Regions from separate parts of the Corynebacterium testudinoris genome, predicted to be linked through region 1. Evidence: predicted binding sites of a transcription regulator. Region 1 holds the regulator's gene; the other holds the start of a gene.
What was found. The regulator LexA, encoded in region 1, represses DNA repair genes until DNA is damaged. The targets are predictions, from matches to a motif close to CGAACANNTGTTCG.
Positions count from the first base shown of each region.

Region 2: the regulator LexA is predicted to act here: its motif matches at 5,378-5,391, upstream of CTEST_RS06300 (HNH endonuclease signature motif containing protein).

Region 1 is NZ_CP011545.1:1,589,583-1,605,422, reverse strand. It holds gene CTEST_RS07725 (hypothetical protein) at 1-542, opposite strand, end outside; gene hflX (GTPase HflX) at 630-2,174, shown strand; gene CTEST_RS07715 (uracil-xanthine permease family protein) at 2,213-3,499, shown strand; gene CTEST_RS07710 (ADP-ribosylglycohydrolase family protein) at 3,534-4,415, shown strand; gene CTEST_RS07705 (YhgE/Pip domain-containing protein) at 4,412-6,433, opposite strand; gene CTEST_RS07700 (hypothetical protein) at 6,433-7,269, opposite strand; gene CTEST_RS07695 (HPr family phosphocarrier protein) at 7,877-8,140, opposite strand; gene CTEST_RS07690 (PTS fructose transporter subunit IIABC) at 8,194-10,254, opposite strand; gene CTEST_RS07685 (1-phosphofructokinase family hexose kinase) at 10,264-11,241, opposite strand; gene ptsP (phosphoenolpyruvate--protein phosphotransferase) at 11,576-13,258, shown strand; gene CTEST_RS07675 (DeoR/GlpR family DNA-binding transcription regulator) at 13,331-14,110, opposite strand; gene lexA (transcriptional repressor LexA) at 14,432-15,160, opposite strand.
Region 2 is NZ_CP011545.1:1,289,957-1,305,796, reverse strand. It holds gene secA2 (accessory Sec system translocase SecA2) at 1-1,772, opposite strand, end outside; gene CTEST_RS06315 (bifunctional alpha/beta hydrolase/OsmC family protein) at 1,876-3,036, shown strand; gene CTEST_RS06310 (YchJ family protein) at 3,033-3,422, shown strand; tRNA gene CTEST_RS06305 (tRNA-Pro) at 3,501-3,574, shown strand; gene CTEST_RS06300 (HNH endonuclease signature motif containing protein) at 3,977-5,329, opposite strand; one part of gene CTEST_RS06295 (IS3 family transposase) at 5,500-6,405, opposite strand; one part of gene CTEST_RS06295 (IS3 family transposase) at 6,408-6,692, opposite strand; gene CTEST_RS06285 (ABC transporter ATP-binding protein) at 7,348-8,139, opposite strand; gene CTEST_RS06280 (ABC transporter permease) at 8,141-9,052, opposite strand; gene CTEST_RS06275 (ABC transporter substrate-binding protein) at 9,049-10,053, opposite strand; gene CTEST_RS06270 (diacylglycerol/lipid kinase family protein) at 10,150-11,178, opposite strand; gene CTEST_RS06265 (alpha/beta hydrolase family esterase) at 11,189-12,058, opposite strand; gene CTEST_RS06260 (ABC transporter ATP-binding protein) at 12,055-13,812, opposite strand; gene CTEST_RS06255 (ABC transporter transmembrane domain-containing protein) at 13,809-15,275, opposite strand; gene CTEST_RS06250 (class I SAM-dependent methyltransferase) at 15,311-15,840, shown strand, end outside.

The DNA.
Region 1 (15,840 bases):
TGGCCGGTGAGCTGGTTGTTGCGGTACTCCGCGTCCATGACCCGGGCGGTAAAGGTGGCGGATGCGTCAGGCACAGCCGCCCCCGACCCAGAGGAGACGAGGTGGGCACCCTCGGAGTTAAACGTCGGGCCCACGTACGCCGGGTCTTCGTCGACGATCGTGGTGTCAAAGGCCAAGGCGGTGACCCCGATCTGCTGCCATTCCTGCGTGGGCTCTTCCGCGAGGAGCGGACCCTGGGACAGGTTGGCGGTGATGGAGGTAATGACGGTCCCAAAAGCGTCAACGATCTCGCAGTAGGCGAGGACATCATTGACCATGCTGATGTGGGCGAAGGTTTGGGTGACGGCGTCGAATCCCGCGAACGTTGCAAACGGTTCCACAGCCAAAATGTTGATCTGTGCCCCGGAGGCGTCCACGTATTGGATCAACTGTCCGCCGCGGACTTCTCCGGTCACTGCCAGCTGATTCGTGGCGATGGCGGCTTCCACCGCATCCTGCCAGCGGTCGAAACCCAGGCCGATGCTCTTCAAGTCGGTGCTCATAATCCGACAGTCTAATAGCATCGCCTCTACCTGTGATTCTTGGCCTCTCACCGGCTGAAGCTCATAACGTGGAACAATTGATAGACAATGACTGAATCAGACAACAACAACCGCACGTCCCACGACTCGCACGAAGATCTCCTGGCCCGTGCCTTCCGTGACAACGCGCCGCAGCCCAGCGCTGACGAGGACCCCGGCACCGATCTTTCCGGGATCATTTCCCCAACTGTCGGCGAGCTCGACTTGGAAGAGCGCAACGCTCTCCGCCGCACCAGCGACACCACCATCCGCTCCGAAGAAATCCAAGACGGCTTCGAGGTTGAATACCGCAAGCTCCGGCTAGAACAGGTCATCCTCGTCGGAGTGTGGACGGAGGGAACCTCCGCGGAGGTCGAAGCCAACATGGCGGAGCTATCCGCCCTCGCCGAGACCGCCGGTGCTGAGGTCCTAGAGACGCTCTACCAGCGCCGCGACAAGCCGGACCCTGGCACCTTCATTGGTTCTGGCAAGGTCAATGAGCTCAAGGAGATCATTGCTGCCACGGGTGCGGACACCGTCGTCTGCGACGGCGAACTCACTCCTGGCCAGCTCGTAGCCTTGGAATCGGCCCTCAACCTCAAGGTCATCGACCGGACCATGCTCATCCTGGATATCTTCGCCCAGCACGCGAAATCGAAGGAAGGCAAGGCGCAGGTCGGCCTCGCCCAAATGGAATACCTCTACACCCGAGTCCGTGGCTGGGGTGGCAACCTCTCCCGCCAGGCGGGTGGACGAGCCGGTTCCAATGGTGGCGTGGGTCTGCGTGGTCCCGGTGAGACGCGCATCGAGGCGGACCGTCGTCGACTGCGCACGGACATGGCGAAGCTGCGCCGTGAGCTCGCCGGAATGAAAACGGCCCGTGAGATCAAGCGCCAGCGCCGGCAGGACTCGACGATCCCGCAGATCGCCATCGCGGGCTACACCAATGCTGGCAAGTCCTCCCTCATTAACGCCATGACTGGTGCCGGGGTGCTCGTTGAGAATGCCCTCTTCGCCACCCTGGACCCGACCACCCGGCGAGCAGAATTGGCCGATGGCCGAGCCGTGGTGTTTACCGATACCGTCGGGTTCGTTCGCCACCTACCAACGCAGCTGGTTGAGGCCTTCAAGTCGACCCTGGAGGAGGTCCTGGCCGCTGACCTCATGCTCCACGTCGTCGATGGTTCGGATCCGTTCCCGCTCAAGCAGATCGACGCGGTGAACAAGGTCATCTATGACATTGTCAAGGAAACCGGTGAGTCGGCCCCACCCGAGATCATCGTGGTGAACAAGATCGACGCCGCTGACCCCCTCGTGTTGGCGGAGCTGCGCCACGCCTTCGATCGCGAGAACGTTGTCTACGTCTCGGCCTTGACCAAGGAAGGCATCCCAGAGCTGGAAGCGCGGATCGAGCTCTTCCTCAATTCCCTCGATGCCCACGTCGTTGTGCTCATCCCCTTCACCCGAGGAGATATCGTCTCCCGGCTGCACGAATACGGCACAGTCCGCAAGGAGGAGTACGGCGCCGACGGCACGCTTATCGACGTCCGCCTTCCTCGCTCCCTAGCCGCCGAGCTCGCGGAGTTCATCGTCGAAGACAATCCAGGGGACTAGCACCAACAATCCGGTCCGTCGGCGGTACGCTACATCCCGTGACTAACAAGTACTTCGGCTGGACCGTCCACGGTGACGGCAAGAAGATCCTCCCCGGCGCCGTCGTCGCGCCCGAAGAACGACTCAGCTGGCCCCGCACCATCGGGATCGGCATGCAGCACGTTATCGCCATGTTCGGCGCGACGCTGCTCGTGCCAACTCTGACTGGCTTCCCCGTCAACACCACCTTGCTGTTCTCGGGCCTGGGCACGATGATCTTCCTGCTCATCACCCGCAATCGGCTGCCGTCGTACCTCGGGTCCTCCTTCGCCTTCATCGCCCCGCTGGCCGCGAGCCAGGCCTATGGCCCCGGGGCGCAGATCGGCGGCGTTCTGGTCACCGGCCTGGTGCTCATCGCCGTCGGCTTCATCATCAAGGCAGCGGGCAGGCGAGTTATCGACGCCGTCATGCCGCCCGCCGTCACCGGCGCCATCGTCGCGCTCATCGGGCTCAACCTGGCGCCGACCGCGGCCACGAACTTCGAGGCCCAGCCCCTCGTCGCTGCGGTGACCTTGATTGCCATTCTTGCCGCCACGGTCGCCGGTCGCGGCATGGTGGCTCGCCTGGGCATCCTCATTGGTGTTGTCGTCGGCTGGGTCTTTGCCGCCTTGACCGGAAACCTCGCCCCCGGTGCCACCGAAGCCATTCGGGATGCCGCGTGGTTCGGAATGCCCGAGTTCCACTCGCCCGAATTCCAGCTCTCGGCCATCCTGGTGACCCTGCCGGTGATCATCGTCCTCATCGCGGAGAACGTTGGTCACGTCAAGGCCGTCTCGGAGATGACCGGCCGCAATCTCGATGATCTCGCCGGTGACGCGCTCGTTGCGGACGGCCTCGCCACGACCCTCGCCGGTAGCTTTGGTGGTTCCGGCACGACGACCTATGCCGAGAACATCGGTGTCATGGCCGCCACCCGCGTCTATTCCACCGCCGCCTATTGGGTGGCAGCGGCCACCGCAATCGCCCTCGCCTTCATTCCGAAGTTTGGCGCACTCATCTTCACCATTCCCGCCGGAGTGCTGGGCGGTGCCACCCTGGTGCTCTACGGCCTCATCGGCATGCTGGGCATCCGCATCTGGCAGGACAACAACGTCAACTTCAACAATCCCGTCAACTTGACCACGGCCGCGGTGGCCCTCGTCGCGGGCATCGGCAACCTCACCCTCTCCATCTTTGGCGTCGAGCTGGAGGGCATTGCGTGGGGTTCGGCCGGCATCATCATCGCCTACCCCATTCTCAAGCGTCTCTACCTGTCCGTCGGTGAGGGGAAGAACGCCACCTTCTAAGAAGCGGTGCCCAGCTTTCTCTATTCTGGGCATTATGACGTCAACTGACACCGCCCTGCTGCGCGATCGTGCCCGCGGGTGCCTGCTCGGCCAGTTCATCGGTGATTCGCTGGGAAGCTTGGTGGAGTTCAACTCCGCCAGGCAGATTGCTCAGCGCTATCCCGACGGCGTCCGCGATATGGCCGATGGCGGCACGTGGGACCTCATCGCCGGGCAGCCCACTGATGATTCGCAGATGGCGATGATGCTCATCCGCAGCCTGCAGCGTCGGGGTATCTTCGACGCCGAGGATGTTTTCACGGGCTACGTCTATTGGTATTCGACGGGGCCCTTCGATATTGGTGGCACCTGCGCGGTGGCGCTATCCGGCGGGCCGATCAATGCTGATTCTCAAGCAAACGGTGCCCTCATGCGGGTGTCACCGCTCGGGGTGTACGGAGCGCGCAGCGACGTCGACCTCGCTACCGCTGTGGAATGCGCCCGAGCTGATGCCCGATTGACCCACCCACACCCCGTTTGCCTCGACGCCAATGCCGCATTTGTCGCAGCTCTGGTTACGGGCATTCAGGGTGGTAGCCCAGAGCAGATGATTGAAGCGATGGAAGCCACCGCCACGGAGGCACCAGTCCTCGAAGCCATCGCTGCGGTCCGTCAACTTCTGCTTGTCAACGATCCCGAGTCCGCCCTGATCGAAGCCGTCGGCATGGGCGGGGACACCGACACCAATGCCGCTATTGCTGGCGCGTTGTTGGGCGCGGCCCACGGCGCTACGGCGTGGCCCAGCCGGTGGGTCGACACCGTCCTGGAGTGCCGACCCGAGGGGGGTGCACCCGGTGTGCGTCACCCGCTGGGTCGAGAATTCTGGGCCACCGAATTGCTGGCCCAGGCTGACGAGCTGGCAGGGGTGGCCGACTAAACGGCGACCTCCGGGTGGAAGTCCTTCATCCGAATGTGGCGTTCGCGGCGTGCTGCCAAACTAGAGGCCAAGAACATGCCGAGCGCGATGCACACGAGTACGATGATGGCTTGGTAGGCGCGGTCGTCGCCAGGCGATATTCCGAACATTGCCTGTCGGATGAGGTTGACCGAATAGGTCATCGGGTCGTAGGTGTGGAACCACTTCAACGGCAGCGGCTGAGTTTCTGGCGGGTAGATGCCACCTGAGGAAACGATCTGCAGGCTCATGAGGGCGATGCACAGCACGCGGCCGACGGTGGTGCCGAACACCACGTTGAGGCCTTGGGTGATCGCCATGAAGGCCATGGACGTCAGGCACATGGCTGCCCACATGCCCAGCTCGCTCACCGCATGCACACCGATGAACAGTCGCTGGATGCCAAACATGACGGTGGCTTGGGCCAGGCCAACCAACATGGCGGGAATGTAGGAGGCCATGACGACGCGCAGCGGATTGGCTCCGGCGTCGACAGCGCGACGCTGAAGGGGGCGCAAGAGCATGAAGCAGACCGTGCCGCCCATGAAGAGACCCAAGCTGATGAAGATGGGGGCGAGGCCTTCGCCAAAGAGCTGGGTGGAGGCCTTGGTGTAGTTAAGTGTGGCCGGGCTGGAGACATTCCGGGCGGAGTCATCCAGGGTGTCCTCGGGGAAATGAGGCACCTGGGTAGCGCTTTCATTGAGCTTGAGGGCAAGCTCGTTGCTGCCATCGTCGAGCTGCACCAAGCCCGTAGCCAGCGAGTTGGCGCCGACGGTGAGTTGGTTGGATCCCTCCACTAGTTTCGACGTTCCATCTGCCAGCGTTTGGGTGCCCACGACCAGTTGTTGGGAACCATCGGCCAACGTGTGGAGGCCGGTTGCCAATTGGCCCGATGCGGCCGTGGCCGAGTCAACGCCGGAGCGATATGCCGCGGCGGGGTCTGCCAACTGAGTGTGAATCGTCTTAGCGCCGGCATTGAGCTGATCGAGTTTGCTGATGAGCTCGGAGACGTTGTTGCCGTTGGGGTTCTGCAGACCCGCAATGATCTGATCCGCTTGGTCCGCTGCAGCCATGGCCTGGGGCAGACCCGTGGCGCGCAAAGAGGCTGACAGATTGACCAGGGGAGCGAGCAGTTGCTGTTGGGTCTGCTCGATGCCACTGGCAAAGCCAGTGAGCTGGTCCACGCCGTCGGCGACTTGGCCCGCACCAGCACCGAGCTCATCGGTGGCCGACTGTAGTCGGGTCAATCCGCTCGCGAGCTGATCAGCGCCGGAAGCGGCGGTGTTGATGCCGTCGTCGAGCTGCTGCGCGCCGTCGGCAAGCTTATCGACGCCGTCCTGGGCGGTGGTGAGGCCATCGTTGAGCTGGGTCGCGCCGTCGGCAAGCTGGGTGGCGCCGTCTTCGGCGGTGCCGGTGCCTTCGGCGAGCTGGGAAGCGCCATCGCCTGCCTGCTGCAGGCCATCGCCGATGGTGTTGAAACCGACCAAGAGCTTGGAGGCGACCTCGGCACCGAGTTCTTCATTGATGGTGTCGATGATCCGCACGACAACCTGATTGCCCAAGGTCATGGCCATGAACCCGTTGTTGGTGTTAAACACCACATTGAGCTTGGCCTGGTGGGGAGTATCAGAATTCGCGCTGACCGCGGCTTCGGAAAAGTCGGTCGGGAATTCGATGGCGAAGTAGTAGGTGCCATCGTTGACGCCGGACATCGCATCCTGGCTGCTGACCTGCTCGAGTCGAACTTGGTCAGATTCCTGGAGCTTATCCACGATCTGGGAGGCCGCGTTGAGCTGCTGGCCATCCACCGTCGCACCTTCGTCGGAGTTGACCAACGCGATGGGCATCTTATTAATGCGGTCGACCGGATCCCAATACGACCACACAAAAAGACCGCCGAACAACAGCGGCAACATGACAATGACCGTCAAGGCCAAGGGGGGCAGCTTGCCTCGGCTGAAGCGTTTGAGTTCAGATCCCAGATGCAATCCATTGAGCATCATGATTGTGCCTCCTGGTTCATCTCAATCTGTGCGGTCACTACGCTTCCGTCGGAGTGCGCCGCGTCGTATTCATCACTGGTCACGGAGATGAAGTGATCACAGATGCCGTCGATATCGCTATTGGATGTCACAGCGATGCAGCTCAATCCCGCTTCAGCGTTGTCGTTGGTGCCGTGCCACTCGCGGGAGAGCCGGCGCAGCGCGAGCAGCACCTGCTTGCGTGCCCGCAGGCTGCGCAGCTGATCGATGTCATCAAAAATGAACAGCGAAGGATTTGGGCGGGCGATGAGGGCGAGGACAATGCCGAGCTTCACTCGATCGACGACTCCCAAATGGGAGATGCGGTGATGGCGGACGAAGTCATCGCTCCAGTCCAGCCCCATCACCTCCAGCGCCTGCAGGCAACCGGGGATGGCCGACAGGGACCGCGGTCCAAATTTCCACCACGGGGAGACCCAAGAGGACTGCTCGCTGATGACAGTCCATAGGTCCACTTCCCGCTCGAGCTGGTGGTGGAAGTCCACCCCAGCGAAAGCCACCCGCTTGTGCAACATCCCCGGCGTCATCTTTTCTTCGTGGTAGACGCGCTGAGGTGCCTGCTCAAGGTCCTCGGTGTCATCCTCTGCCTCGTAGAGGTAGAAGTCACCGCCCTCGGGCTTCATCCGCCCGGCGAGCACCATGGATAGAACCGTGGCGCCTTCTTCTCTACCGGCATGGACCATGGTCAAGCCGCGCTCGATTTCGAAGCTCTCGCGGGTCCCGCCTGCCGGCAGTTGTAGATCGTGCACTCGGAAAACCAATTCTTCCAAGCTCTCATCGTGTGTAGCTTGCATTGATTTTCACTCTCCCAACGTCAATGTCAATCTTTTGGTCTTTCGGGTGCCGGTGACATCGGTCAATGTGGCGGAATTCATGCGGCATTGCCACTGGTTACTTACTAGGTACTAACTAGTACATTCGCCCCACCGAAGTGAAGCGTGGAAGTTAGTTCGTTTCGGAGCCCTACTGAATTCCACTCGGCAGCGTTGTCGCACCCCTGTTGTTTCAAAACATCTTGGAAACAAGCTACACCTCATATGGACAACCGAGAAGCTGGGAAACGCCTGGCAGGATATAAATCAATTGCATGCGCGACGCAGGTGCGGGCTGGGGTGCTGGGGAAATGGGCTAAGGGAATCTGCAATTCATGCAGGGGTGATGGGGATATGCACTCAGTCGGCGCAGAGGTGGGGTGAAACTCAGGGGAGAGTGTGAGGTAACTCACAGTGGCCGACCGTTCGCTATTGCGTAGTGAAAGTCATCATCGATATTTCTCGCGATAGCCCATGAAAAACTCCCCGGAGCGTGAAACTGATTTCTCAGTCCCAGTATCCGGGGAGTAGTTCGCTAGCTAGAACTAGCTACAGCGAGCTAGAACAAGCTGTAAGGGAAACCGAACGATTAGGCGTCCAGGTCGGACTCAATCAGAGCGGCAATCTTCTCAACAGCCTCGGCGTTGTCAGAGGTGACGGTGACCTTGTCACCCTTCTCAGCGCCCAGGGCCATGATCATGAGGGAGGACGCGGCGTCCGCTTCCTCATCTTCATCATCGGCCATGGTGAGGATGATGTCCTCATCGTATTCGCCAGCGGCGTCAGCGACGAGGGAAGCAGGACGGGCATGCAGGCCGACGGAGGAGCCGACGACAACAGTCTTAGAAGCCATGGGGCTGGGGTCCTTTCAGTTAAGGGATGGTGTTTCCCAGTGTAGGCAAAGTGCTAGGCGGCGGCCACGACGGAACCGCGAGCGGCGGCTTCCTCAGCGGCCTTGTTTGGCCAGAACTGCTTGAGCGCGATGACCGCGACGGCGGAGACGATCGTGCCCGCAGCGATGGACAGCAGGAAGCCCCACCAGGGGTCGATGGCGAAGAGAACGAACACGCCACCATGGGGTGCGCGGGAGCCAACTTCGAAGGCCATGGACAGGGCGCCAGTGGTGGCACCGCCGACCATCATCGCCGGAATGACGCGCAGCGGATCAGCGGCGGCGAAGGGGATGGCACCTTCAGAGATGAAGGACAGGCCCAGCAACCAGGCAGACTTACCGTTCTCCTGCTCGGCCGGGGTGAACAGGTGCTTACGCACGAGGGTGGCCAAGGACAGGGCGATCGGGGGAACCATGCCGGCGGCCATGACGGCGGCCATGATCTGCATAGAGGCCTCGTCGCCGGTGGACAAGCCCGCGGTAGCGAAGAGGTAGGCGGCCTTGTTCACCGGGCCACCGAGGTCGAAGCACATCATGAGCCCGAGGATGACGCCGAGGAGAATGGCGGAGGAACCGGACATCGTGCCCAGCCAGTTGGTCATGCCGGTCATCGCGGCGGCGAGCGGGCGGCCAAGCAGGAGGAACATGATGAGACCGATCGCGAGCGAGGTCAACAGCGGGATGATGACCACGGGCATGAGCGAGTTGAGGATCCGCGGAACCTTCCAATTGCCGATCCAGTAGGCGATGAGACCGGCGAGGATACCGGTGACCAGACCGCCGAGGAAGCCAGCGCCGATGAGAACGGAGATCGCACCGCCGACGAAACCGGGGGCGATGCCGGGGCGACCGGCGAGGGAGTAGGCGGTGTAGCCGGAGAGGGCAGCGACGATGAAGCCCATCGCCATCTGGCCTGTGGCGAACAACACTGCGCCGAGGTACAGCGCAAGCCCGGAACGATCGAAGGTCATGGCGACCCCGTCGACGTCGACAGTATGCCCGGGAAGGTTGCCTAAGGAGTGGTTCGTGGCGATCGCTTGCCAGCCGTTGGCCATGTCGTAGCCGCCGATGAGGAAGCCCAATGCGAGGAGGAGACCACCTGCTGCAACGAACGGGATCATGTACGACACGCCGGTCATGACGGCCTGTTGGATGCGTCGGGCCCAGCCCAGCTGCTGGCCTTCTTCCTGGGTGGCAGATGACGCTGCCCCGGCGGGCACCTTGCGGGCGTTGGGGTTGTGAGCGGCGGCGATGGCCTCGTCGATCATGACCGTCGGCTCGTTGATGGCCCGCTTGACGCCGGATTCGATGACGGGTTTACCGGCGAAGCGCTCGCGGTCACGGACCCCGACGTCGGTGGCGAAGATGACGGCGTCGGCGGCGTTGACCAGCGAGGAGTCAATCGACTTGGTGGACGACGACCCTTGGGTTTCCACGACGAGTTCGACGTCGTCGCGGGCATCGGCTGCCTGGGCCAGGGCGTCGGCTGCCATGTAGGTGTGGGCGATTCCGGTGGGGCAGGCGGTGATCGCGACAATGCGTGTCACCTGCTTATCGACGCCCGCGCCTCCCGCAGGCACGGCAGCAGCCGTTGCTGCTGCGGGCTTCTTCTCCGCGGAGGTGATCTCAATGACGTCGGCGACGATCTCGTCGGCGGATGTGGCGGTACGGAGCCGCTCGAGGAAGTCACCGCGAACAAGCGCCCGGGCAAGCTTGGAGAGGATCTTGAGGTGTTCCTTGCCGCCGCCCTCCGGGGCGGCGATGAGGAACACCAGCTCGGCATCGCCGTCGGGACCGCCAAAGTTGACGGGCTGTGCGAGCCGGGCAAACGCGAGCGTCGGCACGCTTACTGCAGCCGAACGGCAATGGGGAATGGCCACCTTGCCAGGGACTCCCGTGGGAGCTTTCGCCTCGCGGGCGATGGCATCGGCTGCGAGCTGGGCCGCATCGGTGGCCCGGCCGCTGGCAGCGACGGTGGTGGCGAGTTGGGTGATGACGTCAGAGGGGGTGGCGCCCAGATCGACGTCAAGAAGGACCAGGTCAGTCGTGATGATCTGATTGTTCGGCGAGGTCATTGTTGTTCCTCAGATTTCGTGGGAAAGGTCGCGCACTGTTGTGCCCGCCATATTGAGTTGTGATGGAGAAGGAATGGTGGTGCCGGGCAGGCCAGCGGCCGCCGACCCATATGCGACGGCCCGCTGCAAGCACTCGGCCGGCTGAGCGCCTTCGGAGCGAGCAATGAGGTACCCAGCCAGCGAGCTGTCACCGGCCCCGACGGTTGAGACGACGTCAATCGGCGGCGGAGTTGCTACCCAGGCACCGGCCTTGGTGATGAGGGCGGCGCCGGCCGATCCCAACGTCACCAGCACCTCGGCTACCCCACGGTCAACCACTTGCCGTCCAGCCCGGACCGCCGGAAGGAAATCGCCCGCGGATGCCGATGCCTCGATGGCCTCCCCATCCGCACCCACCATTTGTCCCAGCTCAAGCCCATTGGGCTTGATCAGCGTCGGAGCTGCGGTGCCGAGGCGGCGACCGAGGGACGCAATGGCCTCATCGGACGTGTCAACCGCAATGGGCAGGTCGGGGAAGCTAGTGCGCACCAACCCGATGAGATCGGTGTACCAATCGATCGGCACACCTGGGGGGAGTGAGCCGGCGAGAACGAGGCAGGTCACCTCGCCAGCCAGCAGCGAGAGCAAGGACTCCTCAACGTGTGTGCGTGCCGCAGAGTCGAGGGACGCTCCGGCACCGTTGATCTTGGTGGTGGTGCCGTCAGATTCCGTGAGGGTGGTGTTGATCCGCACGCTTTCGGCGACATGAACAGAACGGAAGGGGATGCCCGTCTTAGTGAGCAACGCGACAAAGGGGTCGCCCTCATCGGCAGGGAATAAGGCGATGCTGTCCACCCCAGCCAACAGGAGCGCATGGGAAACATTGATCCCCTTGCCTCCCGCCACCTGCGAAATTGATACCGGGCGGATGACGTGTCCCCGTTGCAACGGGGTGTCCAATTCCATCGTCGCGTCGATGCTGGGATTGGGGGTCAAAGTAACAATCAAGGGGTGCTCCCTGTCCGTTCGGAAACCGGCGACACCCGATTGGTGGTGTCTGTGGGCGGATTCTGCCTCCTGGCTGTCTAGATCCTGCCGTTATGTCTACGATGCCATTGAACTGGGACAATGGCGACCTTCAGGACAATCTAGCTAGCCAAAGGGTGGTTCAGCCTGGACTCGTGCGGTTAATTTTCGTGCGGTGGATCACATTCAATACCTGAATGTGTTTTTAGTATTGCCCGATTGTGTCCGCTTGTCAAGAGTTCAGGCCCGGAATTCAAAGAATTGGTAGGCTGGTCGCATTACGTGAGTACTCCTCAACCCGAGATGGGAGACAACCATGGAGGCTGTTCACAGCACCTCTATTAAGGGAACTGGTGTCGTTGCCGGCATCGCCTACGCACCCGCCGTTTGGGCCCGACCGCGGCCCGAGCTGCCCACCCCTGCCGACGAGGTACCGGAGGAGCAACGAAGTGGCGAATACGAGCGCTTCGTTGCCGCATCCGACACCGTTGCTGAGCGTCTGCTGAAGCGATCGTCACACCTGGAGGGATCCGCAGCCGAAGTCCTCAAGGCCACAGCAGGCATGGTCACCGACCGTGGCTGGCGCAAGACCGCCCAGAAGTTCATCAACAAGGGCCAGCCGGCAGAAAACGCCACCGCCGCTGCCACCGACAAATTTGTCACGATGTTTGAGGCCGCGGGCGGCCTCATGGCTGAGCGCACGACCGACCTCAAGGACATCCGTGACCGCGTCCTGGCAGAACTTCGGGGCGAGCCGGAACCCGGCCTCCCGGAGATCGAAGGGGAGGGTGTGCTCTTCGCCGATGACCTCTCACCGGCCGACACCGCCACCCTGAACACCGAAAACATCGTGGCCCTGGTCACCGAGCTCGGTGGTCCGACCAGCCACACGGCCATCATTGCCCGCCAGCTCAGCCTCCCGTGCATCGTTGCCGTAGGCTCCTCCATCAGCTCCGTCGAGCAGGATGAAATGGTGCTCATTGACGGCGCGATGGGAACCATCACCCTCAATGCTGACCCGGTCCTGTCGCAGGAAAAGGTCCGGGAGTCCCGCGAGACTGCTGCGCTTGTCGCCCAATGGCGCGGACCGGCTAAGACCAAGGACGAGTACCGCGTTCAACTGTTGGCCAACGTGGCCGACGGCAGCGCCGCCCGCCTCGCAGCCGAAGGACAAGCCGAGGGCATTGGTCTCTACCGCACTGAGCTGAGCTTCCTGTCCGCATCCGAGGAACCCAGCGTTGATGAACAGGCCAAGATCTACCGCAAGGTGTTCGAAGCATTCCCCGCCTCCAAGGTAGTCATCCGTACGCTTGATGCCGGCTCTGATAAGCCCATCGCGTACGCCAACATGATCGCCGAGGAGAACCCGGCGCTTGGTGTTCGTGGCCTCCGTATTGCTAACAACAATGAGCCGTTGCTCACCCGCCAGCTCGACGCCATCGCGCAGGCCGCTGAAGGCCGCGGCGATGAAGCCCCGACGTGGGTCATGGCTCCCATGGTGGCCACTGCCCGCGAAGCGAAGTGGTTCGCCGGCCTGTGCCGGGAGCGGGGCCTCGTCGCGGGCGCAATGATTGAGGTTCCGGCTGCTGCTCTCATGGCTGACAAGCTCATGCCGTACCTTGACTTCGTCTCCATCGGTACCAATGACCTCACTCAGTACACGATGGCTGCGGACCGTCTTTCCCCGCAGCTGGCCTACCTGACTGATCCGTGGCAGCCGGCCGTCCTTCGCCTGATCCGCCACACCTGCATCGTCGGCAATGACACGCAGACCCCCGTCGGCGTGTGTGGTGAAGCCGCGGCGGATCCGATGTTGGCCTGTGTTCTCACCGGCTTGGGCGTGAATTCACTCTCCGCCGCATCCACGGCCTTGCCGGGCGTCGGCGCCCAGCTGGCCAAGGTTGATTTGGAGACCTGCAAGAAGGCCGCTGATCTGGCTCTGGAGTCCGTCGGCGCAGCCGCCGCACGTGAAGCAGTGCGTGAACTCCTGCTGGGTTAAGCCGCTTCGCTCCCAACGAGGCAATCCCCTCCGAACTCGCAACAGTTCGGAGGGGATTTTCCGCTGTGGGGACTAGTCGGCGATGATGACGTCGACTTCCCGCTCGCGAAGGGCCGTGACATAGGACTCTGGGGCGGACGCATCAGTAATGACCACGTCGATGTCACTGATGCTGGCGAAACTAACCAGGTAGTCATTCCCGAGCTTGGTCGAGTCACAGAGCACCACGACCTTGTGGGCATTGGTCACCATCGCAGATTTGATCGCCGCCTCTTGGGCATCAGCCGTGGACAGGCCGTGATCCAAGGTGAGAGCATTAGTGCCGATGAAGGCAACGTCTGCCCGCATGAGTGCCAGAGTTCGCAGCGCGGTATCACCGACGACGGCCTGGGTGATGGCGCGCACCGAACCGCCGAGTAGTTGAACTTCGGCCAGCCCCTTGTTGGCGAGGTTCAATGCGATAGACAGGCTATTGGTGACGATTGACCATTGCCTGGCGTCCTGCTGCTCGGAGATGAGTTCAGCCAAGGTACCAATGGTGGTTCCGGAGTCGAGGAACAGCCCGCCGTTGGGTTCGGGCAGAAACTCCAGTGCAGCTCGGGCGATTGCGGACTTGGCGGTGGGAGCGGAGCGAAAACGTGCGTCAAGGGAAAACTCAGCGGTTTGGAACGTCTGGCTGGCAACCGCTCCGCCGTGGACTCGGTGGACGACGCCCTCTCGGTCGAGAACTGCGAGGTCGCGACGAATCGTCTCGGCAGTTACGTCGAATCGGCTGGCCAATTCAGTGACATTGACCCGCCCTTCAACAGCGGTCAAAGATGCAATTTGCCGACGACGCTCTTCTGCATACATCACAATTTCCTCGCGTTCCCACACAATCGGTCGATTAGATGCCCGTTTGTGCCATTCTCCCAAAAACTCGGGTGTGAAGCCCAACAAAGCGCCAAGCAATTGGTCTCAATCGGGCAAACATGCGTCAAAATCTGTGAAACAACCGCTCAGGGCGTTGAGTTACGTCCGTTACATCAGGCGATTGGCGGGATGTGAGAGGCCGCTATTCCCGAATTCGGGGGTAGTGCCGTGGCGGGATGGCGCAGGGTAGACGCGGATCGAGGGGGTTACATCAGACATCTGATCAGTGGCCGATGGGGCCCTAACGGGCCCCGGCGACCCCTACAGCTTGCGAAGGACCGACACGATCTTGCCCATGATTTCTGCATGCTCGGCGGGAATCGGGGCGAAGTCATCGTTGTGGGGGAGGAGCCACACGCCAGTGGAGTCAGTGTGGAACTCCTTGGCCGTTGCTTCGCCCTCAATGAGTGCGGCCACGAACTCACCCTGTTCTGCCACCGGCTGGGAGCGAACGACAACCCAGTCGCCGTCCAGGATGCCGGCATCCTTCATGGAGTGCCCGACCACCTTGAGCATGAAAAGCTCTCCATCGCCCACGATGTCCGAAGGGAGCGGGTAGTACTCTTCGACATCTTGCTCCGCGAGAATGGGGGACCCAGCCGCAATCTGCCCCACGACGGGGATGAAGTTCGTCGGGCTCGCATCGGCGGGCGCATCGGACTGCTTTGCCGCAGCGATAGCGGCAGAAGAGCGCCGACCTGGCTTGGTCGCCATATCCGTGGTGGGCAGGGTCCGCACATCGACGGCTCGCGGCTTATTGGCGTCCCTGCGCAGGAAGCCCTTCTTCTCCAGCTGCTTGAGCTGGTAAGCCACGGAAGAGGTGGACTGTAGGCCGGCGGCATCACCGATCTCGCGGATGCTTGGCGGATAACCGCGCAGCACCACGGCGTCGCGGATGACCTCCAAGATGCGACGTTGGCGATCAGAAAGTTCGGAGGGGTCGGGCCTGCCTGACGGATCAATCTTCGGAGTTGAGCTGTTTCGTGCCATGGTCCTTGGTCCTTTGCGTGGTTGATGTTGTGCGGTTGGGGTGGTTCAAAGAAGCGGGCGGTCGACGTGTCTTATTCGAATGGCGAGTCCTGCTGAGTCATCGGTGCCATCCATCACCTACATGTCTACCACGACTTGGTACGAATGTTCGACCTTTCCGCGCGACGTGTGGACATTTTTTCGAACGGGTGCTATAAATCGAACATAGCACCTACATCGAACATATGAACGCCGATCGTGTTCGATGATGTCTGGGCCGTTAGATACTCTAGCCCACATAATCGAAAGGACGTCATCATGACTATCTCATTGAATCGCACTGTCGCAGGTACGCCCGCTCCGCGTCGCCGTTCCATCCCAGCCTCCGCAGCGGCTGTATGGGAGCCGTCGGGCTTCCGTGAGGCGGCAGCGGAGCACCGGGTTGTTCGAACCCTCCGGGTCGCGGATCGAATGGAGCGGCGAGGGGATAGCGCCGTTGGTGTTCGAACAAATCCGGAGTCACTAGGAAAAGTTTCGAGCCGTCGGCGTCGGGGTTTGCAGACGTTAGGTACGTATCTCTTGGGAGCCGTTTTCGGGGTGTGCGTTGTCACCGCCGCGTTGTCCCAAAGTGAGGTTGACAGCACGCCCGGTTCACTCGACATGGGTGCCACCTACACAGCGAGCACGGGCGCTGTCTCGCG
Region 2 (15,840 bases), 300 kb from region 1:
TTGTACTTCCACGTCTGAGCATGGATTTCCAACAGCTGGCCCTCAGTGACCCGCTGGCAATGCGCGACAAAGTTGGCGATCCGGTTCGAGGTGATCCGCCCCAACTCATCCGGCTGCGCGGTAATGGACTCACCGGAGCCACCAGAGACCACGACATCGTCCTCCAAGGAGACGAAAAACAGTGACAGGCCCGGGTCACCCTGTCGGCCAGCCCGACCACGCAGCTGATTATCCAACCGCACGGTTCGGTGACGGGAAGTACCAATAACAGCGAGTCCACCAAGCGTGGCGACGCCGTCGTGGTCCCGCTCATCCGCCCCGCCGAGGCGGATGTCGGTTCCCCGGCCCGCCATCTGCGTCGAAACCGTCACCCGGCCCAGGTCGCCTGCCTCAGCAACGATCCGGGCCTCTTCCGCATCATTCTTGGCGTTGAGCACATTGACCTCGATGCCCCGCTCACTTAGAGCTTCCGCCAAGGCCTCGGACTCAGCGACGTCGTGGGTGCCCACGAGGACCGGCTGGCCATTGGTGTGCAACAGGGTGATCTCCTCGACGATGGCCCGATTCTTCTCCGCCGCCGTGGCGTAGATCCGATCGGCCTCATCGAAGCGCTGGAGCTCCTTATTCCTCTCGATCTCCGAAACGTGCAGGCCATAGAATTGCCGCAACTGATCCGTGGCCTCGACAGCGGTGCCGGTCATCCCGCACACCATGGGGTAACGCCGCATGAGGGCCTGCAACGTAATCGTGTCGAGGATCCTTCCGCCCTCGGTGACGTCCAAGCCCTCCTTAGCCTCCACGGCGGCCTGAAGGCCGTCGGGCCAACGCTGAAGATCGGCGACACGGCCCCGCGAGGCGTCGATAAGCGCAACCTTGCCATCATCCACCAGATAGTGAATATCACGAATAAGCAGGGCTTTCGCATGCAAAGCGAGATTGACGCGGACGAGGGTGGTCCCAATATGCTCATCGTCATACAGCGAAGAAATACCCAAAGCCCCCTCCACTCGCGTCGCGCCGGCATCGGTGAGGAACACGTTCCGGCGATCATCGTCGATGGAATAGTGCTCGGTTTCACGCAGTGTGCGCACGACCTCGGTGATCTTCCCAGTGGTCTCCACCCCCGGCTGGCTACCCGCGAGAACGAGAGGCACGAGGGCCTCATCCACCAGCACCGAATCCGCCTCGTCGACCAGGGCGACGTCTGCTGGGGCCTGCACGGCGTCACGACGGCGGGTGACCTGCTGATCGCGCAACACATCAAACCCGATCTCATTGACCGGGCCATAGATAACGTCGCTGGCGTATACCCGACGGCGTTCCTCCGGGCCCAACTTCTCCGTGATAGCGCCGACGCTCAGCCCAAAGAAGGACACGAGAGGCTGCATCCACTCCGCGTCACGCCCAGCAAGATAATCATTAATGGTGATGAGGTGGACGCGCTTGCCCATGAGGCCAAACCCCGTCGCCGCCATCGCCCCGACCAAGGTCTTGCCCTCGCCGGTGGCCATCTGAATGACATCGCCCTCCAGGAGGCGCAACACCGCCTGCGACTGGACCGGGAACGGCGCCAGACCCAGCGTGCGTTCCGACGCCACCCCCAACACAGCGAGGAACTCCGCCGGATCCGAGAGAGTGCCACCGGCAGTGAGGTCACGGGCCCGCTGAGCCAAGGCAGCATCATCGAGGTGCGACAACTCCGCCGTGCGGGCTGAAGCATCCTCGACGATCGCCACACTCCGCTTTTGGTTTCGCGACTGCTGCGCCCCCATTGCCTTCCAGAACCAATTGAAAGCCAAGGACCCACTCCTTATGAATTGCTGCTTAAACCGTCTCTTTCACAGTAGTTTAAGCAGACTCAACTACCATGAGCGCATGCATTCTCTGAGCGTGACATTGCCCTCCAGCACAAGCACCACGATGGCCGGCACGATTGATTTTCCAGACTCTACGCCCATCGCCTATGCAGTTTTCGCCCACTGTTTCACCTGTTCACGTTTCGCTCCGGCCGCCTCCCGCGTGTGCAAGACCCTCGCCGAGCACGGCATCGCGGCCCTTCGCTTCGACTTCCCCGGTCTCGGGCAGTCCGAGGGAGAGTTCGCCGACACCTGCTTTAGCCAAAACGTCGCCGATATCATCGCCGCCTCTGATTGGCTAACAGAAAACTACGAGGCACCTCAGCTCCTCGTCGGCCATTCCCTGGGCGGTGCCGCCGTCCTCAAAGCAGCGACGAAACCTGAGATGGTCTCCATCAACGCCGTGGCCACGATGGGCGCGCCTTTCGATCCCGCGCATGCGGTCCTCCACTTCGCCGATCGAGTGAAGGATGCCGACGAGGACGGTTCCGTCACCGTTGTCCTCGGCGGTCGCGACATCGTCATCTCGCGTGAGTTCCTCGAAGACCTCGCCGACACCGACCCGCAGCAGTACCTGCCCACCCTGCGCAAGCCGCTCATGCTGCTGCACTCCCCCGTCGACCAAACCGTCGGGATTGAAAACGCCCAGAACATCTTCCGCCTCACCCGCTACCCGAAGTCCCTGGTCAGCATCGACAAGGCCGATCACCTCTTCACCCGCGGCACCACGGCTCAACGCGCCGGCCGCCTCATCGCCGAATGGGCCCGCCCCTACCTCAAGCCAACGCAGGTCCCCTCCCCCGTGTCCGACGGGCAAGCCGTAGCAACCATCGCCGCCGGCACCCGCCTCGGATCAGTAGTCCGAACCTCGCGCGAGGCGATCGTCACCGACCGCCCCAAGGGAAACGGCGGGAAAGGCGCTGGCGTCAGCGCCCTGGAACTGCTCATGTCCGCCCTCGCCTCAGCCACCTCCGAGGCCGTCCGCGCCGCCGCTCGTGGCATGAAGCTTGACGACGTCCGCGTCACCGTCATCCACGTCCTCGACACCACCTTCGAACGCAAGGTGGAACTCATCGGCACGCTCACCACGGCACAGCGCCGCGAGCTTCTCGACGCCGCCGCCTCCACCGACATCCAGGGCATGCTGTCCGGGGCCAACATCATGGACGTCTCAGCATGACCTTTCCTCCAGATCGCCGGTGCCCCTGCGGGACTGGCCTGACCTACGAACAGTGCTGCGGCAAATACCACGCCGGGGCCCTCGCCCCCACCGCAGAAACGCTCATGCGCTCCCGCTTCACTGCCTTCGTCACCCGCGACGCCGACTACCTCCTGCGCACCTGGGACCCCGACACCCGACAGTTCGAACTCACCTTGGTCGACCTACCCATTACCTTCTACCGACTTGACATCCTCGACGTCGTCGACGGCGGACCCCTCGATACACAAGGCATCGTCGAGTTCGAGGCGTTCTTCAAAGGCGATCCCCCAGGAAGCCAACGGGAACGCTCAACCTTCCGCCGCATCAACGGCCAGTGGTATTACTCCAACGGTGCAGTCTCCTAAAAATGCTTCATGAACAGCAGATTCGTCATTTCAGATGACACTGTTGTAACCTAAACGAGTTGCAAAATGCTGCAACGGCGGACTGTGGCGCAGTTTGGTAGCGCACTACACTGGGGGTGTAGGGGTCGCAGGTTCAAATCCTGTCAGTCCGACAAACAGCAGGTCAGAGCATATAAACAGGCTCTGGCCTGTTTTATTATTCGGTTGTTTTCGCTCCTCAGGGCGTTTTTAACGTTACAACGTGCCCACGGCATCATCAGCCGCCTGCTGCGCTGCGGGCGCCACTTATGGCACGTATATGGCACGGAATCCGCACTTGCCCATCCCGGCTTCTCCTGACTGCGAACTTCAGACAAAGTACACCACGGGGGTAGGTTGCCCTCCTCGTCATTCGGAGGCAGCTTTCCGGTGACTATCTGGATCTAAATAGCCATCAATAGGTGAACTTCAAAATGAATCGGAGTCCGGGAAGCATTGGCTATGGAATAGCACTGCCCCGCCAGCGTGGAAGTCTTGCTGCTGATGGCGTGCAGCGCTAGTAGCCGCCTCGGCGGTCAACTATCAAAAGGACGTCCCCACTCAGAGCAATTAGAACGCTCGCTAGGTGGTGGTGGTTTCTCCGGTTCGCCTTGCTCTCTCCTCTGAGCCTGAGACTCCGACCGAATCCTCGCCCTGCGCTTGCTGATGCGTTGGGACACCGTCTGCATCCACCGCCGCTCACTAGGAGCTAGTGGGCCGTCTCCTTCGGACTCCGCCCACGACCCATCATCAAACAGAAAATACTTCCGCCTCGTCACCGGATCCAACACATAAGTCACCCGCCGGTCAGTTTTCATCCCATGATGCTTCACACACAACGGCGCAAGGTTTGCTGCCGTCGTGGGCCCACCATCAGCATGATTCACCCGATGATCCATCTGCGCCCGATGAGCCGGAGTATCACACCCACCCACCGCACACGACCCATCCAGACCAACCACCAGGCAACGAATATCAGCCGGGGTCGCATACGCAGACGAAACCTTTTGGGCGATCGCATCAAGATCAATCTCCGCATCCACCCGGTTCAGCAGATCCTCAGTCTGCTTAAGCGTCAGATACCCCACCCCAGACACCCACCCCGGCGCCGTCGGGATATCCGACGCCCGATACAGGTTAAGGGTGACATTCGTTGCCCCCTCCCCCCTAATCAACGCTACGAGTGCCTCCGCCTGGCTAACCCCATGAATAATCGCATACCTGCGGACCCGGAGGTCTATCTCTTGGGCGGTGATCCCATCAAGATCAGCATGCAACAGACCCCGGCCATCCTGGAAGGCTATTGAGACACTATCAACCGGTGGTGGTGCGGGATCCTCAGCAGAGATCGAATCATCAAGCATCGTGATGATCGCGTTCAGACGGTTTTTGATCTTGCCTGCCGTCGGCAGAATCTGATTCGCCCGGGTGGGAGTCAAAAACTCTGCTAGTTCAGTATCAATGAGATCGAGGTGCTCTAACACAGTCGTGTCTGCTTTGCACAGGACACTATCAATGACCTTCAGCCGTGGGAGGTCAAGATGGAAGTGCTGCTCTTGGACTGCCTTTAACTGTGGCAGTTCGTTGAGGCGATGGTGAGCACTGATCGAAGACATCAGGAACTGATCCCCACGCCCCAACGAACGCCGCAACCGAGCAAGCACCATGTCGATGTCCTCATCATCACCGGGCAGGACTGATTGCCACAGCTCGTGGTCTTCTTGGCGCATCTGTGTTCCCCGACGAGCAACAGGATCATCAGGTGAACTAACAGCGTAGTAGTGCTGGGGGCGGGCAAGTATCTCTTTAAGGTGCGCCTCCACCAGTGACATGCTGGTGTCGAGAGAAAGCGCTCGTGGCTTTCCTGAGTAGACAATCTCAATACTCACGTGCGTTCACCCCCCTACCCTTCGCTTGCGTGTTCTAACCTCAATGTTAGAACACATCATCGATCCAAGCAAGGGGTAGAGGCAACTTTCCGAGAAATTCTCTACTGCCGTCATGGGGACGGAAACCTGCGCCGCTGGGGTCTGCTGCACGATCAGGTGACAGTGGTTAGTCACGCAGCCTGATCGGCTGGTGTGGTCATGATTGTCTCGAACTCGATCGGGGTCAAGCGGCCTAGGCGGTCCTGTCTGCGGCGTCGGTGGTAGGTCCTCTCGATCCAGGTAACGATGGCGATCCGGAGCTCTTCTCGGCTGGCCCATGCGCGGCGGTCGAGGACGTTCTTCTGCAGGAGTGCGAAGAAGCTCTCCATGGCTGCGTTGTCCCCGCACGCACCGACGCGGCCCATGGATCCGGTCATGTCGTGAATGCCCAGAGCGCGCACGAATTTCCGGCTACGGAACTGAGACCCGCGGTCGGTGTGGACCACGCAGCCGGCCACGTCGCCGCGGCGGGCGACCGCGTTGTTGAGGGCAGCCACGGCTAGGCGGGACTTCATCCGCGAATCGATCGAGTACCCCACGATCCGGTTGGAGTAGACATCCTTGAACGCACAGAGGTAGAGCTTGCCCTCATTGGTCCAGTGCTCGGTGATATCGCCGATCCACAATTCGTTCGCGCCATCGGCCTTGAACTCGTGCCGGGTTCTGCCCTCCTCATCGGTGACGGCGCAGAGGTCATCGTGGACCGGTGGACCGGGCTTCTTACCGTTCTTGCCGCGTTTCTTCCCGAACACCGACCACCAGCGGTTGTCTGAGCAGATCCGCCACGCAGTGCGCGCTGCCATCGGTTGACCGAGATCGCGGGCCTCATCCACCAAATAGCGGTAGCCGAACTCGGGATCATCCCGGTGGGCGTCGAACAAGGCATTGGCACGGTAAGCCTCATTCAGCTCTGCATCGGTGATCGGGTCCGCCAGCCACCGGTAGTAGGGCTGGCGAGCAAGATTGAGCACCCGACACGTCACCGTGACGGGGACACCGTCCACGGCCAACTCACGAACGAGCGGGTACATCATTTTCCCGGCAGATTGGCCTGCGAGAGATACGCCGCGGCACGGCGGAGGACCTCGTTCTCCTGCTCCAAGAGACGGATCCTCTTCTTGGCGTCGCGCAGTTCAGCCGACTGAACCTGAGTCGAGCCCAACACTTCACCGTCCTCGAGGTCAGCCTTCTTCAGCCACGAGTACAGGGTAGTGAAGTGGACCCCGAAGTCCTTGGCGATCTGGGAGAGCTCGACACCGGGCTCACGATTCCGTGCGACACGGACAACGTCATCGCGGAACTCTTTGGGATAGGGCTTGGTCACGGTGTACATCCTTCCAGCCCAACCATCTGATTAGGCTGCTCGGTTGTCACCTGATCGTGCAGCAGACCCCTGGGTTACCTTGATTGGCCGCACTGCATCGAGCGCGATCAGCCGCGCCTCCTGCTCTTCAACTGAGAATCGCGGCGTATCCCAAGGGACTAGACCGATGTAGATGAATAGGTCGAGACTGTCGTCTTCGAACGGCATTCGCCGGTCACTCTCCGAGTCATACCTGAGGAGATCGACGACCCTCGTAGTGATTGTCTTTCTTGCCGGACAATTGCCGTCGGCGAGCAAAGCCCGCAACCGCTCACCGCCTACTGTGCCCAGGTCGAGGATCGTGTGGGCCTTGGTGCTCGCAGATCGGCAATCCTCTTCGAAATCCCACTAGGGCTCGTCAGCGCGTAGACGCGCGTCAAGTGCTGAAAAGTCCCAGCCGACCATCTTTGACTAAACGTACGCCCGCTTCCACTCTTCGAACCTTTCGCAAGTCGTCGTGCTCGCGTCGTCCTGCAATACACACCCGCTCCTCATTGCCCGCGCCTAGCAGTGTCTGCGGAGAACTTCTTCACGCGCGCTAAATCGGAGCCGGCCTCCAAGGTTCGGAAGCCTGATGCTGCCCATGTGAGTGACGGGTGCGCTTACAAATCCTCGGCTAGCCCAGGAAGGCCTTATCAGAGAGCGTCGCTCCCTTGATGTTGGCAAATTCTTGGAGGAGGTCGCGAACGGTGAGCTTGGCCTTGTGCTCGGCGCTGGCTTCGTAGACGATCTGGCCTTCGTGCATCATGATCAGGCGGTTACCTAGTCGCAGGGCCTGTTCCATGTTGTGGGTAACCATGAGGGTAGTGAGGTTTCCCTCGGCGACGATGCGTTCGGTCAGGGCGGTGACCAGGTCGGCGCGTTGGGGGTCGAGGGCTGCGGTGTGCTCGTCGAGAAGCATGATGCGCGGGTTGGTAAACCCGGCCATGAGGAGGGACAGTGCCTGGCGTTGGCCGCCAGAGAGGAGGCCCACTTTGGCACTGAGGCGGTCCTCGAGGCCCAGTTCGAGGGAGGCGAGGTGGTCGATGAACTCGGCGCGTCGTTTTGCAGTGAGGCTGAGCCCGAGGCCACGGCTCTTCCCGCGCAGCCATGCGAGGGAAAGATTCTCTTCGATGGTGAGGTTCGGAGCGGTGCCGGCTAGCGGGTCCTGAAAAACGCGGCCGACGTAGCGGGCGCGCTTGTATTCGGGGAGTTTGTTGACTCGCTTGCCGTCGATGATGACGTCGCCAGAGTCGACGAAGAGCCGTCCGGCGACGGCGTTGAGCAGGGTTGACTTGCCTGCGCCGTTGGAGCCGATGACGGTGACAAAGTCGCCCTCGTCGAGTTGTAGAGACAAATCGTTCAGCGCGACCCGTTCGTTGACGGTGCCCGGGAAGAAGGTCTTGGTAATTCCGTTGACTTGCAGCATGTCAGGCTCCCTTCGCTGCCAGGGCGGGCTCGGGCGCGCGGACGGCTCGGGACTTGGGCTTCCCGCTGACCATCGCTTTGAACCGTGGGAGGAGCAGCGCCACGATCACCAGTAAGGCCGTAATGAGCTTCATGTCGTTGGGGTTGAGGCCAACCTGGAGCGCGGCGAAGATGATGAGGCGGTAGATCACGGCACCGACGATGACGGCGTAGACGGCGAGCCAGAGGTTGCGCTGGCCGAAGATCGCCTGGCCCATGATGACGGATGCGAGGCCGACGAGGATGAGGCCAATGCCCATGGAGATGTCGGAGAAGCCTTGGTACTGGGCAATGAGCGCGCCGCACATGCCGACAAAGCCGTTGGACAATGCGAGGGTGAGGGTCTTGGTGAAGTCGGTGGAGACACCGAAAGAGGTGATCATTTGGCCGTTGTCGCCGGTGGCGCGCAGCGACAGCCCGAGGTCGGTCTTCAAGAAACCGACAACGAGCGCGCCGAGCACCGCCATGATCACTGCCAGTCCCCCGATGCCACCCCAGGTGTTGAGCAGTCCGGCCTCACGCAGCGGGGTGAATAACGTCTCTTGGCGCAACAGGGGGATGTTGGCGCTGCCCATGATCCGCAGGTTGATGGACCACAGGGCGATCATGGTGAGGATGCCAGCCAGCAGGCCGTCGATGCGTCCCTTGGTGTGCAGCAAGCCGGTGACGCCACCGGCAATGAAGCCGGTGCCAAAACCGGCGAGCGTAGCGAGGGCGGGATGCCAACCGTTGAGGATACCGACGGCGGCGGTGGCCGCGCCCGTCGTAAAGCTGCCGTCGACCGTCAGGTCGGGGAAGTTAAGCACACGGAACGTCAGGAAGACGCCGAGTGCCATGACCCCATAAATTAGGCCGACTTCGACCGCGCCGATCATACGGTTTCGGCCTCGCTGAGGATCTCGGCGGGAATGGTGACACCCTGGCGGGTAGCGGCATCCTCGTTGATGATGTAGGAGAACTCGGTGGCGGTCTCCACGGGCATGGTGGCCGGGTCAGCGCCATCCTGCAGGATGCGCAGGGCCATCTCGCCGGTCTGGCGGCCGAGCTCGCGGTAATCAATACCCAAGGTGGCTACGGCGCCACCCTCCACGGTGCCAGCTTCCGCACCGATGACCGGGATCTGCTTCTGCTCAGCGATCTGGATGAGGGAAGCGATGCCGGAGACAACCATGTTGTCGGTGGGAACGTAGATCGCGTCGACGTCGCCCAGTGCCTCCACTGCCTGCTGGATCTCATTGACCGTGGTGACGGTCTGGGTCTTGACCTCCAGGTCGAACGGGCCAGAGGCCTCCTTGACGGCGTCGACCTGGACCTGGGAGTTGACCTCGCCCGAGGCGTAGACGATGCCCACGGACTTGGCATCGGGAACGAGCTGCTTGAGCAACTCCAGCTGGGCGTCGATCGGCGCAGCATCGGAGGTGCCGGTGACGTTTCCACCCGGGGCGTCGTTGGACTCCACGAGATCGGCGGACTCAGCATCGGTCACCGCGGTGAACAGCACGGGAAGGGTGGTGATGTTCTGGGCAGTTGCCTGAGCGGCCGGCGTAGCAACCGCCAGCACGAGGTCCTTGTTGGAGTTGGCGAACTGCTGCGCGATGGTCAACGCGGTGGACTGCTCGCCGTTGGCGTTCTGCTCGTCGAATGTGACGTCAACACCAGCCTCGTCGAAGGCCTCCTTAAAGCCGGCAGTCGCGGCGTCGAGCGCGGGGTGCTGCACGAGCTGGTTAATGCCGATGGAGTAGGACTCCCCGCCAGCATTGTCGGAGCCCGAGGCGTCGGAGGAAGAGCTGCCCGAGCCGGAGGAGCAAGCGGTGAGGGTGAGGGCCACGGCGGCAGTGATGCCGGCCAGCGCCCGGGAAGTGCGGGAGGAGAACATGCGGTAGTCCTTCACAGTCAGATTTCCAACAAAGTAGTGATCTAATACGCACATCAATCTACTTTGCGCACCCGTCACACGGTACTGCGCCCCCGCTTAGCTCCCCCCGCGCACGCTCATCTCCCCAGGTTCTTCCATCGGCGGTGGCGAAGGTTCGCGCACGACGAGGCCACCGGGATCGATGCTGATTGTGAAGGCTGTTACTTCGCCGATGTCGTCGCCATCGACCTCGAACATCTCGGGGTGCTTGACGGAAACCTCAAGGTGGGTTCCGGTGAGGTAGCGCAGGGAACTGAGGTCCTGGGATCCGCCGGTGACAGGGCTGTCGTTGCGGCTGAGGCCGCGTCGGATTTTCTCGCCCGCCTGGTGGATGAGCTTGCCGGCAATGCGGGCCCAGCCGAACACTCCGGTCGGCCGGATGATCACCAGATCGAAGATCCCATCAGTGGCCTGAGCATCGGGCAGCAACGGCAGACCGCCCACCAGTTCCCCACAGTTTCCCACGATGAGGGAATGCACTCGGGTTTTCTCACGCCCATCACCGTCAAGGCGATAGGCCAATCGAATTCGGTTGCCGCCCGCCAGGGACTTGGCAATAGCCACCCCGTAGGCGAGGAAACCGACCTTTTTCTTCAGGTCATCGTCGGTATTGACGATCATCTGCGCATCAATTCCCACCCCGGCCATCACGACGAAATCAAAAGTCTCGTTCGACCCATCCGCCCTGGTGACCTCGGCGCTGCACAGGTCAATCGCGGTATCTCGGCCCCCGAAAACCGTATCGATGGCCTCATCCATATCCAGCGGCAGCTTCAAGTTGCGCGCCAACAGGTTGCCAGTCCCCTGCGGAATGACGCCTAACGACGCCCCGGTGTCCCGCAGCCCCGCCGCCGCGGCCCGCACGGTCCCATCCCCGCCGCACACCGCGACCATCGTCGCGCCCGCCGCAACGGCGTCGCGGGCCTGCCCCTCGCCCGGATCGTCTTCGGTGGTCTCGTACCAGTCCACCTCTCCCCACCCATGCTTATCGACGGCCGCCCCTACCGCAGCTTTCAGCTCATCGAGCTCAACCTTCGCAGGATGGTAAACGACGGCGGCGCGTTGCTTCGGCACAGGAGTACTCATAAGCGCCAAGCTACACACCGAAGAAGGAACGGACCTCGGCGGTAGCTCCTTGCGGCCAGACGTGTTCACCCCCGCCCACGCGCAGGTGGCTCAACGGCATCTCGCATCCCTGCCAATGCTGCTCAATCTCATTCGTGCTGCGACGGACGATGACGGACTCATCGCAGCCGTTGCGTTTAGCCACCTCACTGAGCACCTCGGGCACCGCCTCGTAGTCCGTCCCGTGGCGGCGGCCTCCGTAATAGTTGATGGTCTGATCGTGAGTTCCATGAATATCGAGCCAGGCGACGGGGGTGTGCGAACAATCTTTCATAATCGCCGTGTAATACGCGGCTCCCACTGGAGCGACGGCGGTGATGGTGTCGGGCATTTGGCAGGAAAGGAAGGCGGCAAATCCCCCACCGTTGGAGAAACCAGCGGCGAAAATTCGCCGATGATCGACAGTGAATCGCTTGTCCACCTCGCCGAGGATGGTCCGCACGAAGCCGAGGTCCTCTGTGCTGGAGGTCTTGGCGTAGGGGGCGGGCGCCCAAGCTTTGTCCACGCCATCGGCAAACACGACGATCGCCCGAGCCTTATCCAGCTGCGTCACGTCTCTCATGTTTTGCGCATCTTGGCCCCAGCCGTGGAATGCGAGAATGACGGGCCAGGCCCGGGTGCTGTCGTACCCGGGTGGCGTGGAAATGAGGTAGGAGCGCTTCTTTCCTTCCGAGTTCGTAATCACCCGGTCAATCGACCCGGCATTGACCTCCTGGGCCAAGGGGGCAGCCGTGGTAGCGGGAGCCGACGGTTCAGCGGCGATAATGCGTGAGGCATCTCCGATGGTGCAACCGGTCACCATCACGCACAGGGCCGCGAGGAGGACGGCGACGCGCCTCACGATTCGCGTCCCTTCGACCAGGCCGCCCACAGGTCGGTGTAGCGGCCGCCGCGTGAGACGAGCTCGGAGTGGGTGCCTTCCTCGACAATGCGGCCCTCATCCATAACAGCGATCCTATCGGCGCGGGCTGCCTGATCAAGTCGGTGGGCGATGACCAAGGCAGCCCGATCCCGAGTGACCTCCTCGGCGGCGGCCTCTAGTTCTCCGGCGCTGGCCGATCCGGCCTCGGCGGTGGCCTCGTCCATGACCACGACCTTGGGGTCGAGCAACAGAATCCGTGCCAGCGCCAATTGCTGCGCGGCGACCGGCTCGAGCTGGTGCCCCCGCGCTCCGACCTCGGTATCTAAGCCATCGACAAGGGAGTCGAACCACTCAGCGTGGACCCGCCCGAGGGCTGCCGTGAGCTCGGCGTCGGTGGCATCCGGTTTGGCCAGCGTGAGATCCTCGCGCAGAGTGCCGGAGAAAACGTGAACATCCTGGGAGATCATCGCCAGGCGGGCGACCCGCTCGGCGTCGGAAAGCTCGGACACGGCGACCCCATCGACGGTGACGGTGCCTTCGTCGGGGACCCGCAGCCCCGCGACCAGAGCGGCAACCGTGGTCTTACCGGCGCCAGAGGCACCCACCAGAGCGAGAGTCTCGCCAGGACGAATGCTCAGGGAAACGTCCTTGACGGCCCACCCGCCATCGTCATAGGCAAAGCTGACATCCTCCATGAGGACCTCACCGACCGGGGCTGCCGCACCGGAATCAGGCACGGGCGCTGGTGGGTCGATGACAACTCCGACGATGCGGGACAGGGAGGCGTAGCCGGACTGCACGGTATCGAGCACCCGCATCGTCATCATCAGCGGCCCGCGCAGGCGAATGAGCATGAGCATCGCCGAAGTGACCTCACCCACCGACAAAATCCCCTGGTTGACCACGTGATAGCCCACGAGCAGACCACCGGCCAAGATGAGGAATTCACCAATGGACATCCACACTTGCAAGACGATCATGGTCATGCGGGCGGCGTAACCGTTATCCACCACCGCTTGAGAAGTGACGCGGATCCTTTCGTGCATGTCCGCTTCCATGCGGTAGGCGCGAACAGTATCCCGACCGTGGATGGCCTCCAGGAGCTTGCGGGCACGATCGGCCATCGACGCACGCTCGGCGGCAAACCGGCCAGGAGCCACCGCCAGATAGCGGCGGGACGCCACGTAATAGAGCGGAGCCACCACCACGAGGATGATGAGGAACTGCCAGTTCAGTGACACCAACGCGACAGCGGTAGCAGCGATGACGAACAACGAGCTGCTGAGGATGGGAACAGTTTCCGTCACCGCGGAGGACAACACGGCGACATCATCAGTCGAACGCGACACGAGGTCGCCAGTTCCCGCATCCTCGACGCGGTGCACCGGCAGGCTCAGCGCCGTGCCCACCATGTCCTCACGCAAATGGGCGATAACCCGTTCGCTCAGCTTGGACACGACGTAAAAACCCGCCGCACTGAAAAAAGCCCCCGCGATTGCCGCCAGAACTAGGTAGACGGTGACTCTGACGAGGCCGGTGCCGCCGCCGATAACGATGTCGACCATACGGCCAAGCAACCATGGCACTGCGACCGTCGCGGCCGCGCCGAGGCTGAGCAACACGAGCGCATAGAAGGCCCGCACGCGCGCGCCGGGAACACGCGCGATCTGGCGACCCACCTCGCGCCGGACCTCGTTGAGGTTGGCCAACGGGAAACGCAACTGCGTGCTCATAGCTTCACCTCGGCGGAGGATTCGAGGACGCGTTCGGCGACGGCCTTCCACGCGGGCGCATTTGTAAATACAATTGTGGGACGAGTACCCCGCCGTTCCGCTACCCGCTGTGAGATGGCGGCCTGCGTGACGGAGTCAACGGCCGTCGTCGGGTCCTCCAGAACGAGGACTTCTGGATCGGCGGCAATCGCCCGGGCGAGAGCGACTCGCTGACGCTGCCCACCCGAGAGATTCCTTCCATTCTCCCCCACCTCCCGCTCTGGGCCTCCGGGGATGTCCTCGGCCGAGGCGCAATGTAGCGCCGCCAGCGCCGTGGCACGGTCGGGGTGAATGTTGTCGAGGACGCTGCCGTCGAACAGGTCCGCCGTGTGGGGAGCGACGATGACCCGATCCCGCGGGGCAAGGATGATGTCGTCGGGTGCGTGATCAGTGACCACCGTCAACCCTGGGGGAAGTGCCGCCACCGAGGTCCGCTCTTCTGCGAGTGCGTAAGGCGCGCACAGTACTTCCTGGACGCGCGCGCCCGAGGCTTGAGCTGCAGCCCATCGAGAGGCGATGTTCTTGCCCAGCATCGTCATCGGAGTGATGATGAACTGCGTGAGACCAATGGCGGTGATGAGGTCTCCGATGGAAATCTGGCCGCCGATGGCCAACCAGGCGGCAGCGACCGCGATGCTGATGATGTACATGAAGCCCGCTGTATCGGTGATCGCGTCCAGCCGCGCCTCGGCCGCGTTGGCGTCCACGGTGCGATCATAGGCATCATCCGAAATCCCCTGGTAGCGACCATGAACGGTGGTCACTGCCCCAAGGCCCTTGAGGATGCGCAAGCCTTGGACGACATCAGTCGCAGCGGCGGCCGCCCGCGCCAACGCCGCCTGGCGACGGGCGGAACGCTTGCGCAGCGGCTTGGCGGCCCACAAGGCGATCCACACGAGCAGCGGCCCGCCGATGAACACCGCTACCCCGAGGGGCACGGAGATGGTGAGCATGACGATGCCGACGTAGAGAATCGAGGCCAGCTCCGCCACCGGGAACACCGTCATGAACACGGCATCAGCTATCCGCTGAGTATCTGAGGAAGCAATCGACAGCAGCTCACCGGCCGTGCGACGCCGGGGTCCGCCCATGCCGCGCGGATCCTGGATGCGGTCGGTGACCTCCATTCGCAGGTCATGGCCAATCACGAGGATCGCTCGGTTCATCAGGGCGCGTCCGAACCAGTTGGCGATCATGCCGACGACAAATACGGCGGCCAATGTTCCCAGCCACAGGAACAGTCGCTGGGCATCTAATTCCGCGATGGCCTCATCGATGGCCTTGCCGATGATGAGCGGCGAGAGACCATTGCTGAGGAAGCCAATTGCGACGCATATGCCCGCCGGAACAGTCCACTGCCAGCGTGACAGCACCGTCCGCGGCAACCAGTGTGGATCATTGGCCGCCGGGAGTCGTCGTGTCATGGGTAGCCATCTTAGACGACTAAGGTTGAGCTACGATGACCAGCTCACCCGCCTTTCGCCCCGCCTCTACCAAGGATGCGCCGACCTTTCTCGATAGCGCTCACCGCCACTTGTCGGCCTCTGCTTTTCGACGTGGCGCCGACACCTACGATGCGGTCCGCCCCGGCTATCCGCCGGAGGTCTCTGCTCTGGTTGCCGATTACCACCGGGTCCTCGACCTTGGCGCCGGCACCGGCAAGCTCACCGCCGATCTCATCGCAGGAGGGCACGAGGTGTTAGCCCTCGACCCCAGTGAAGACATGGTGCGGGTGCTTGCCCGTTTGGCCATCCCCGTGTGGCGGGCGACCGCGGAAGCTACATCGCTCGGTGTCTCGATTGATGCCGTGACCTGCGCCCAAACCTGGCACTGGGTCGATTCCGCCGCAGCCTGCGCGGAGCTGGACCGCATCGTCAGGCCGGGCGGTCGGGTCGTGTTGGCGTGGAACAACCTCGACGTTTCCCACCCGTGGATCCTGCGACTAGCTCGGATTATGCACTCGGGAGATATTCAGCGCCCAGGTTTCCT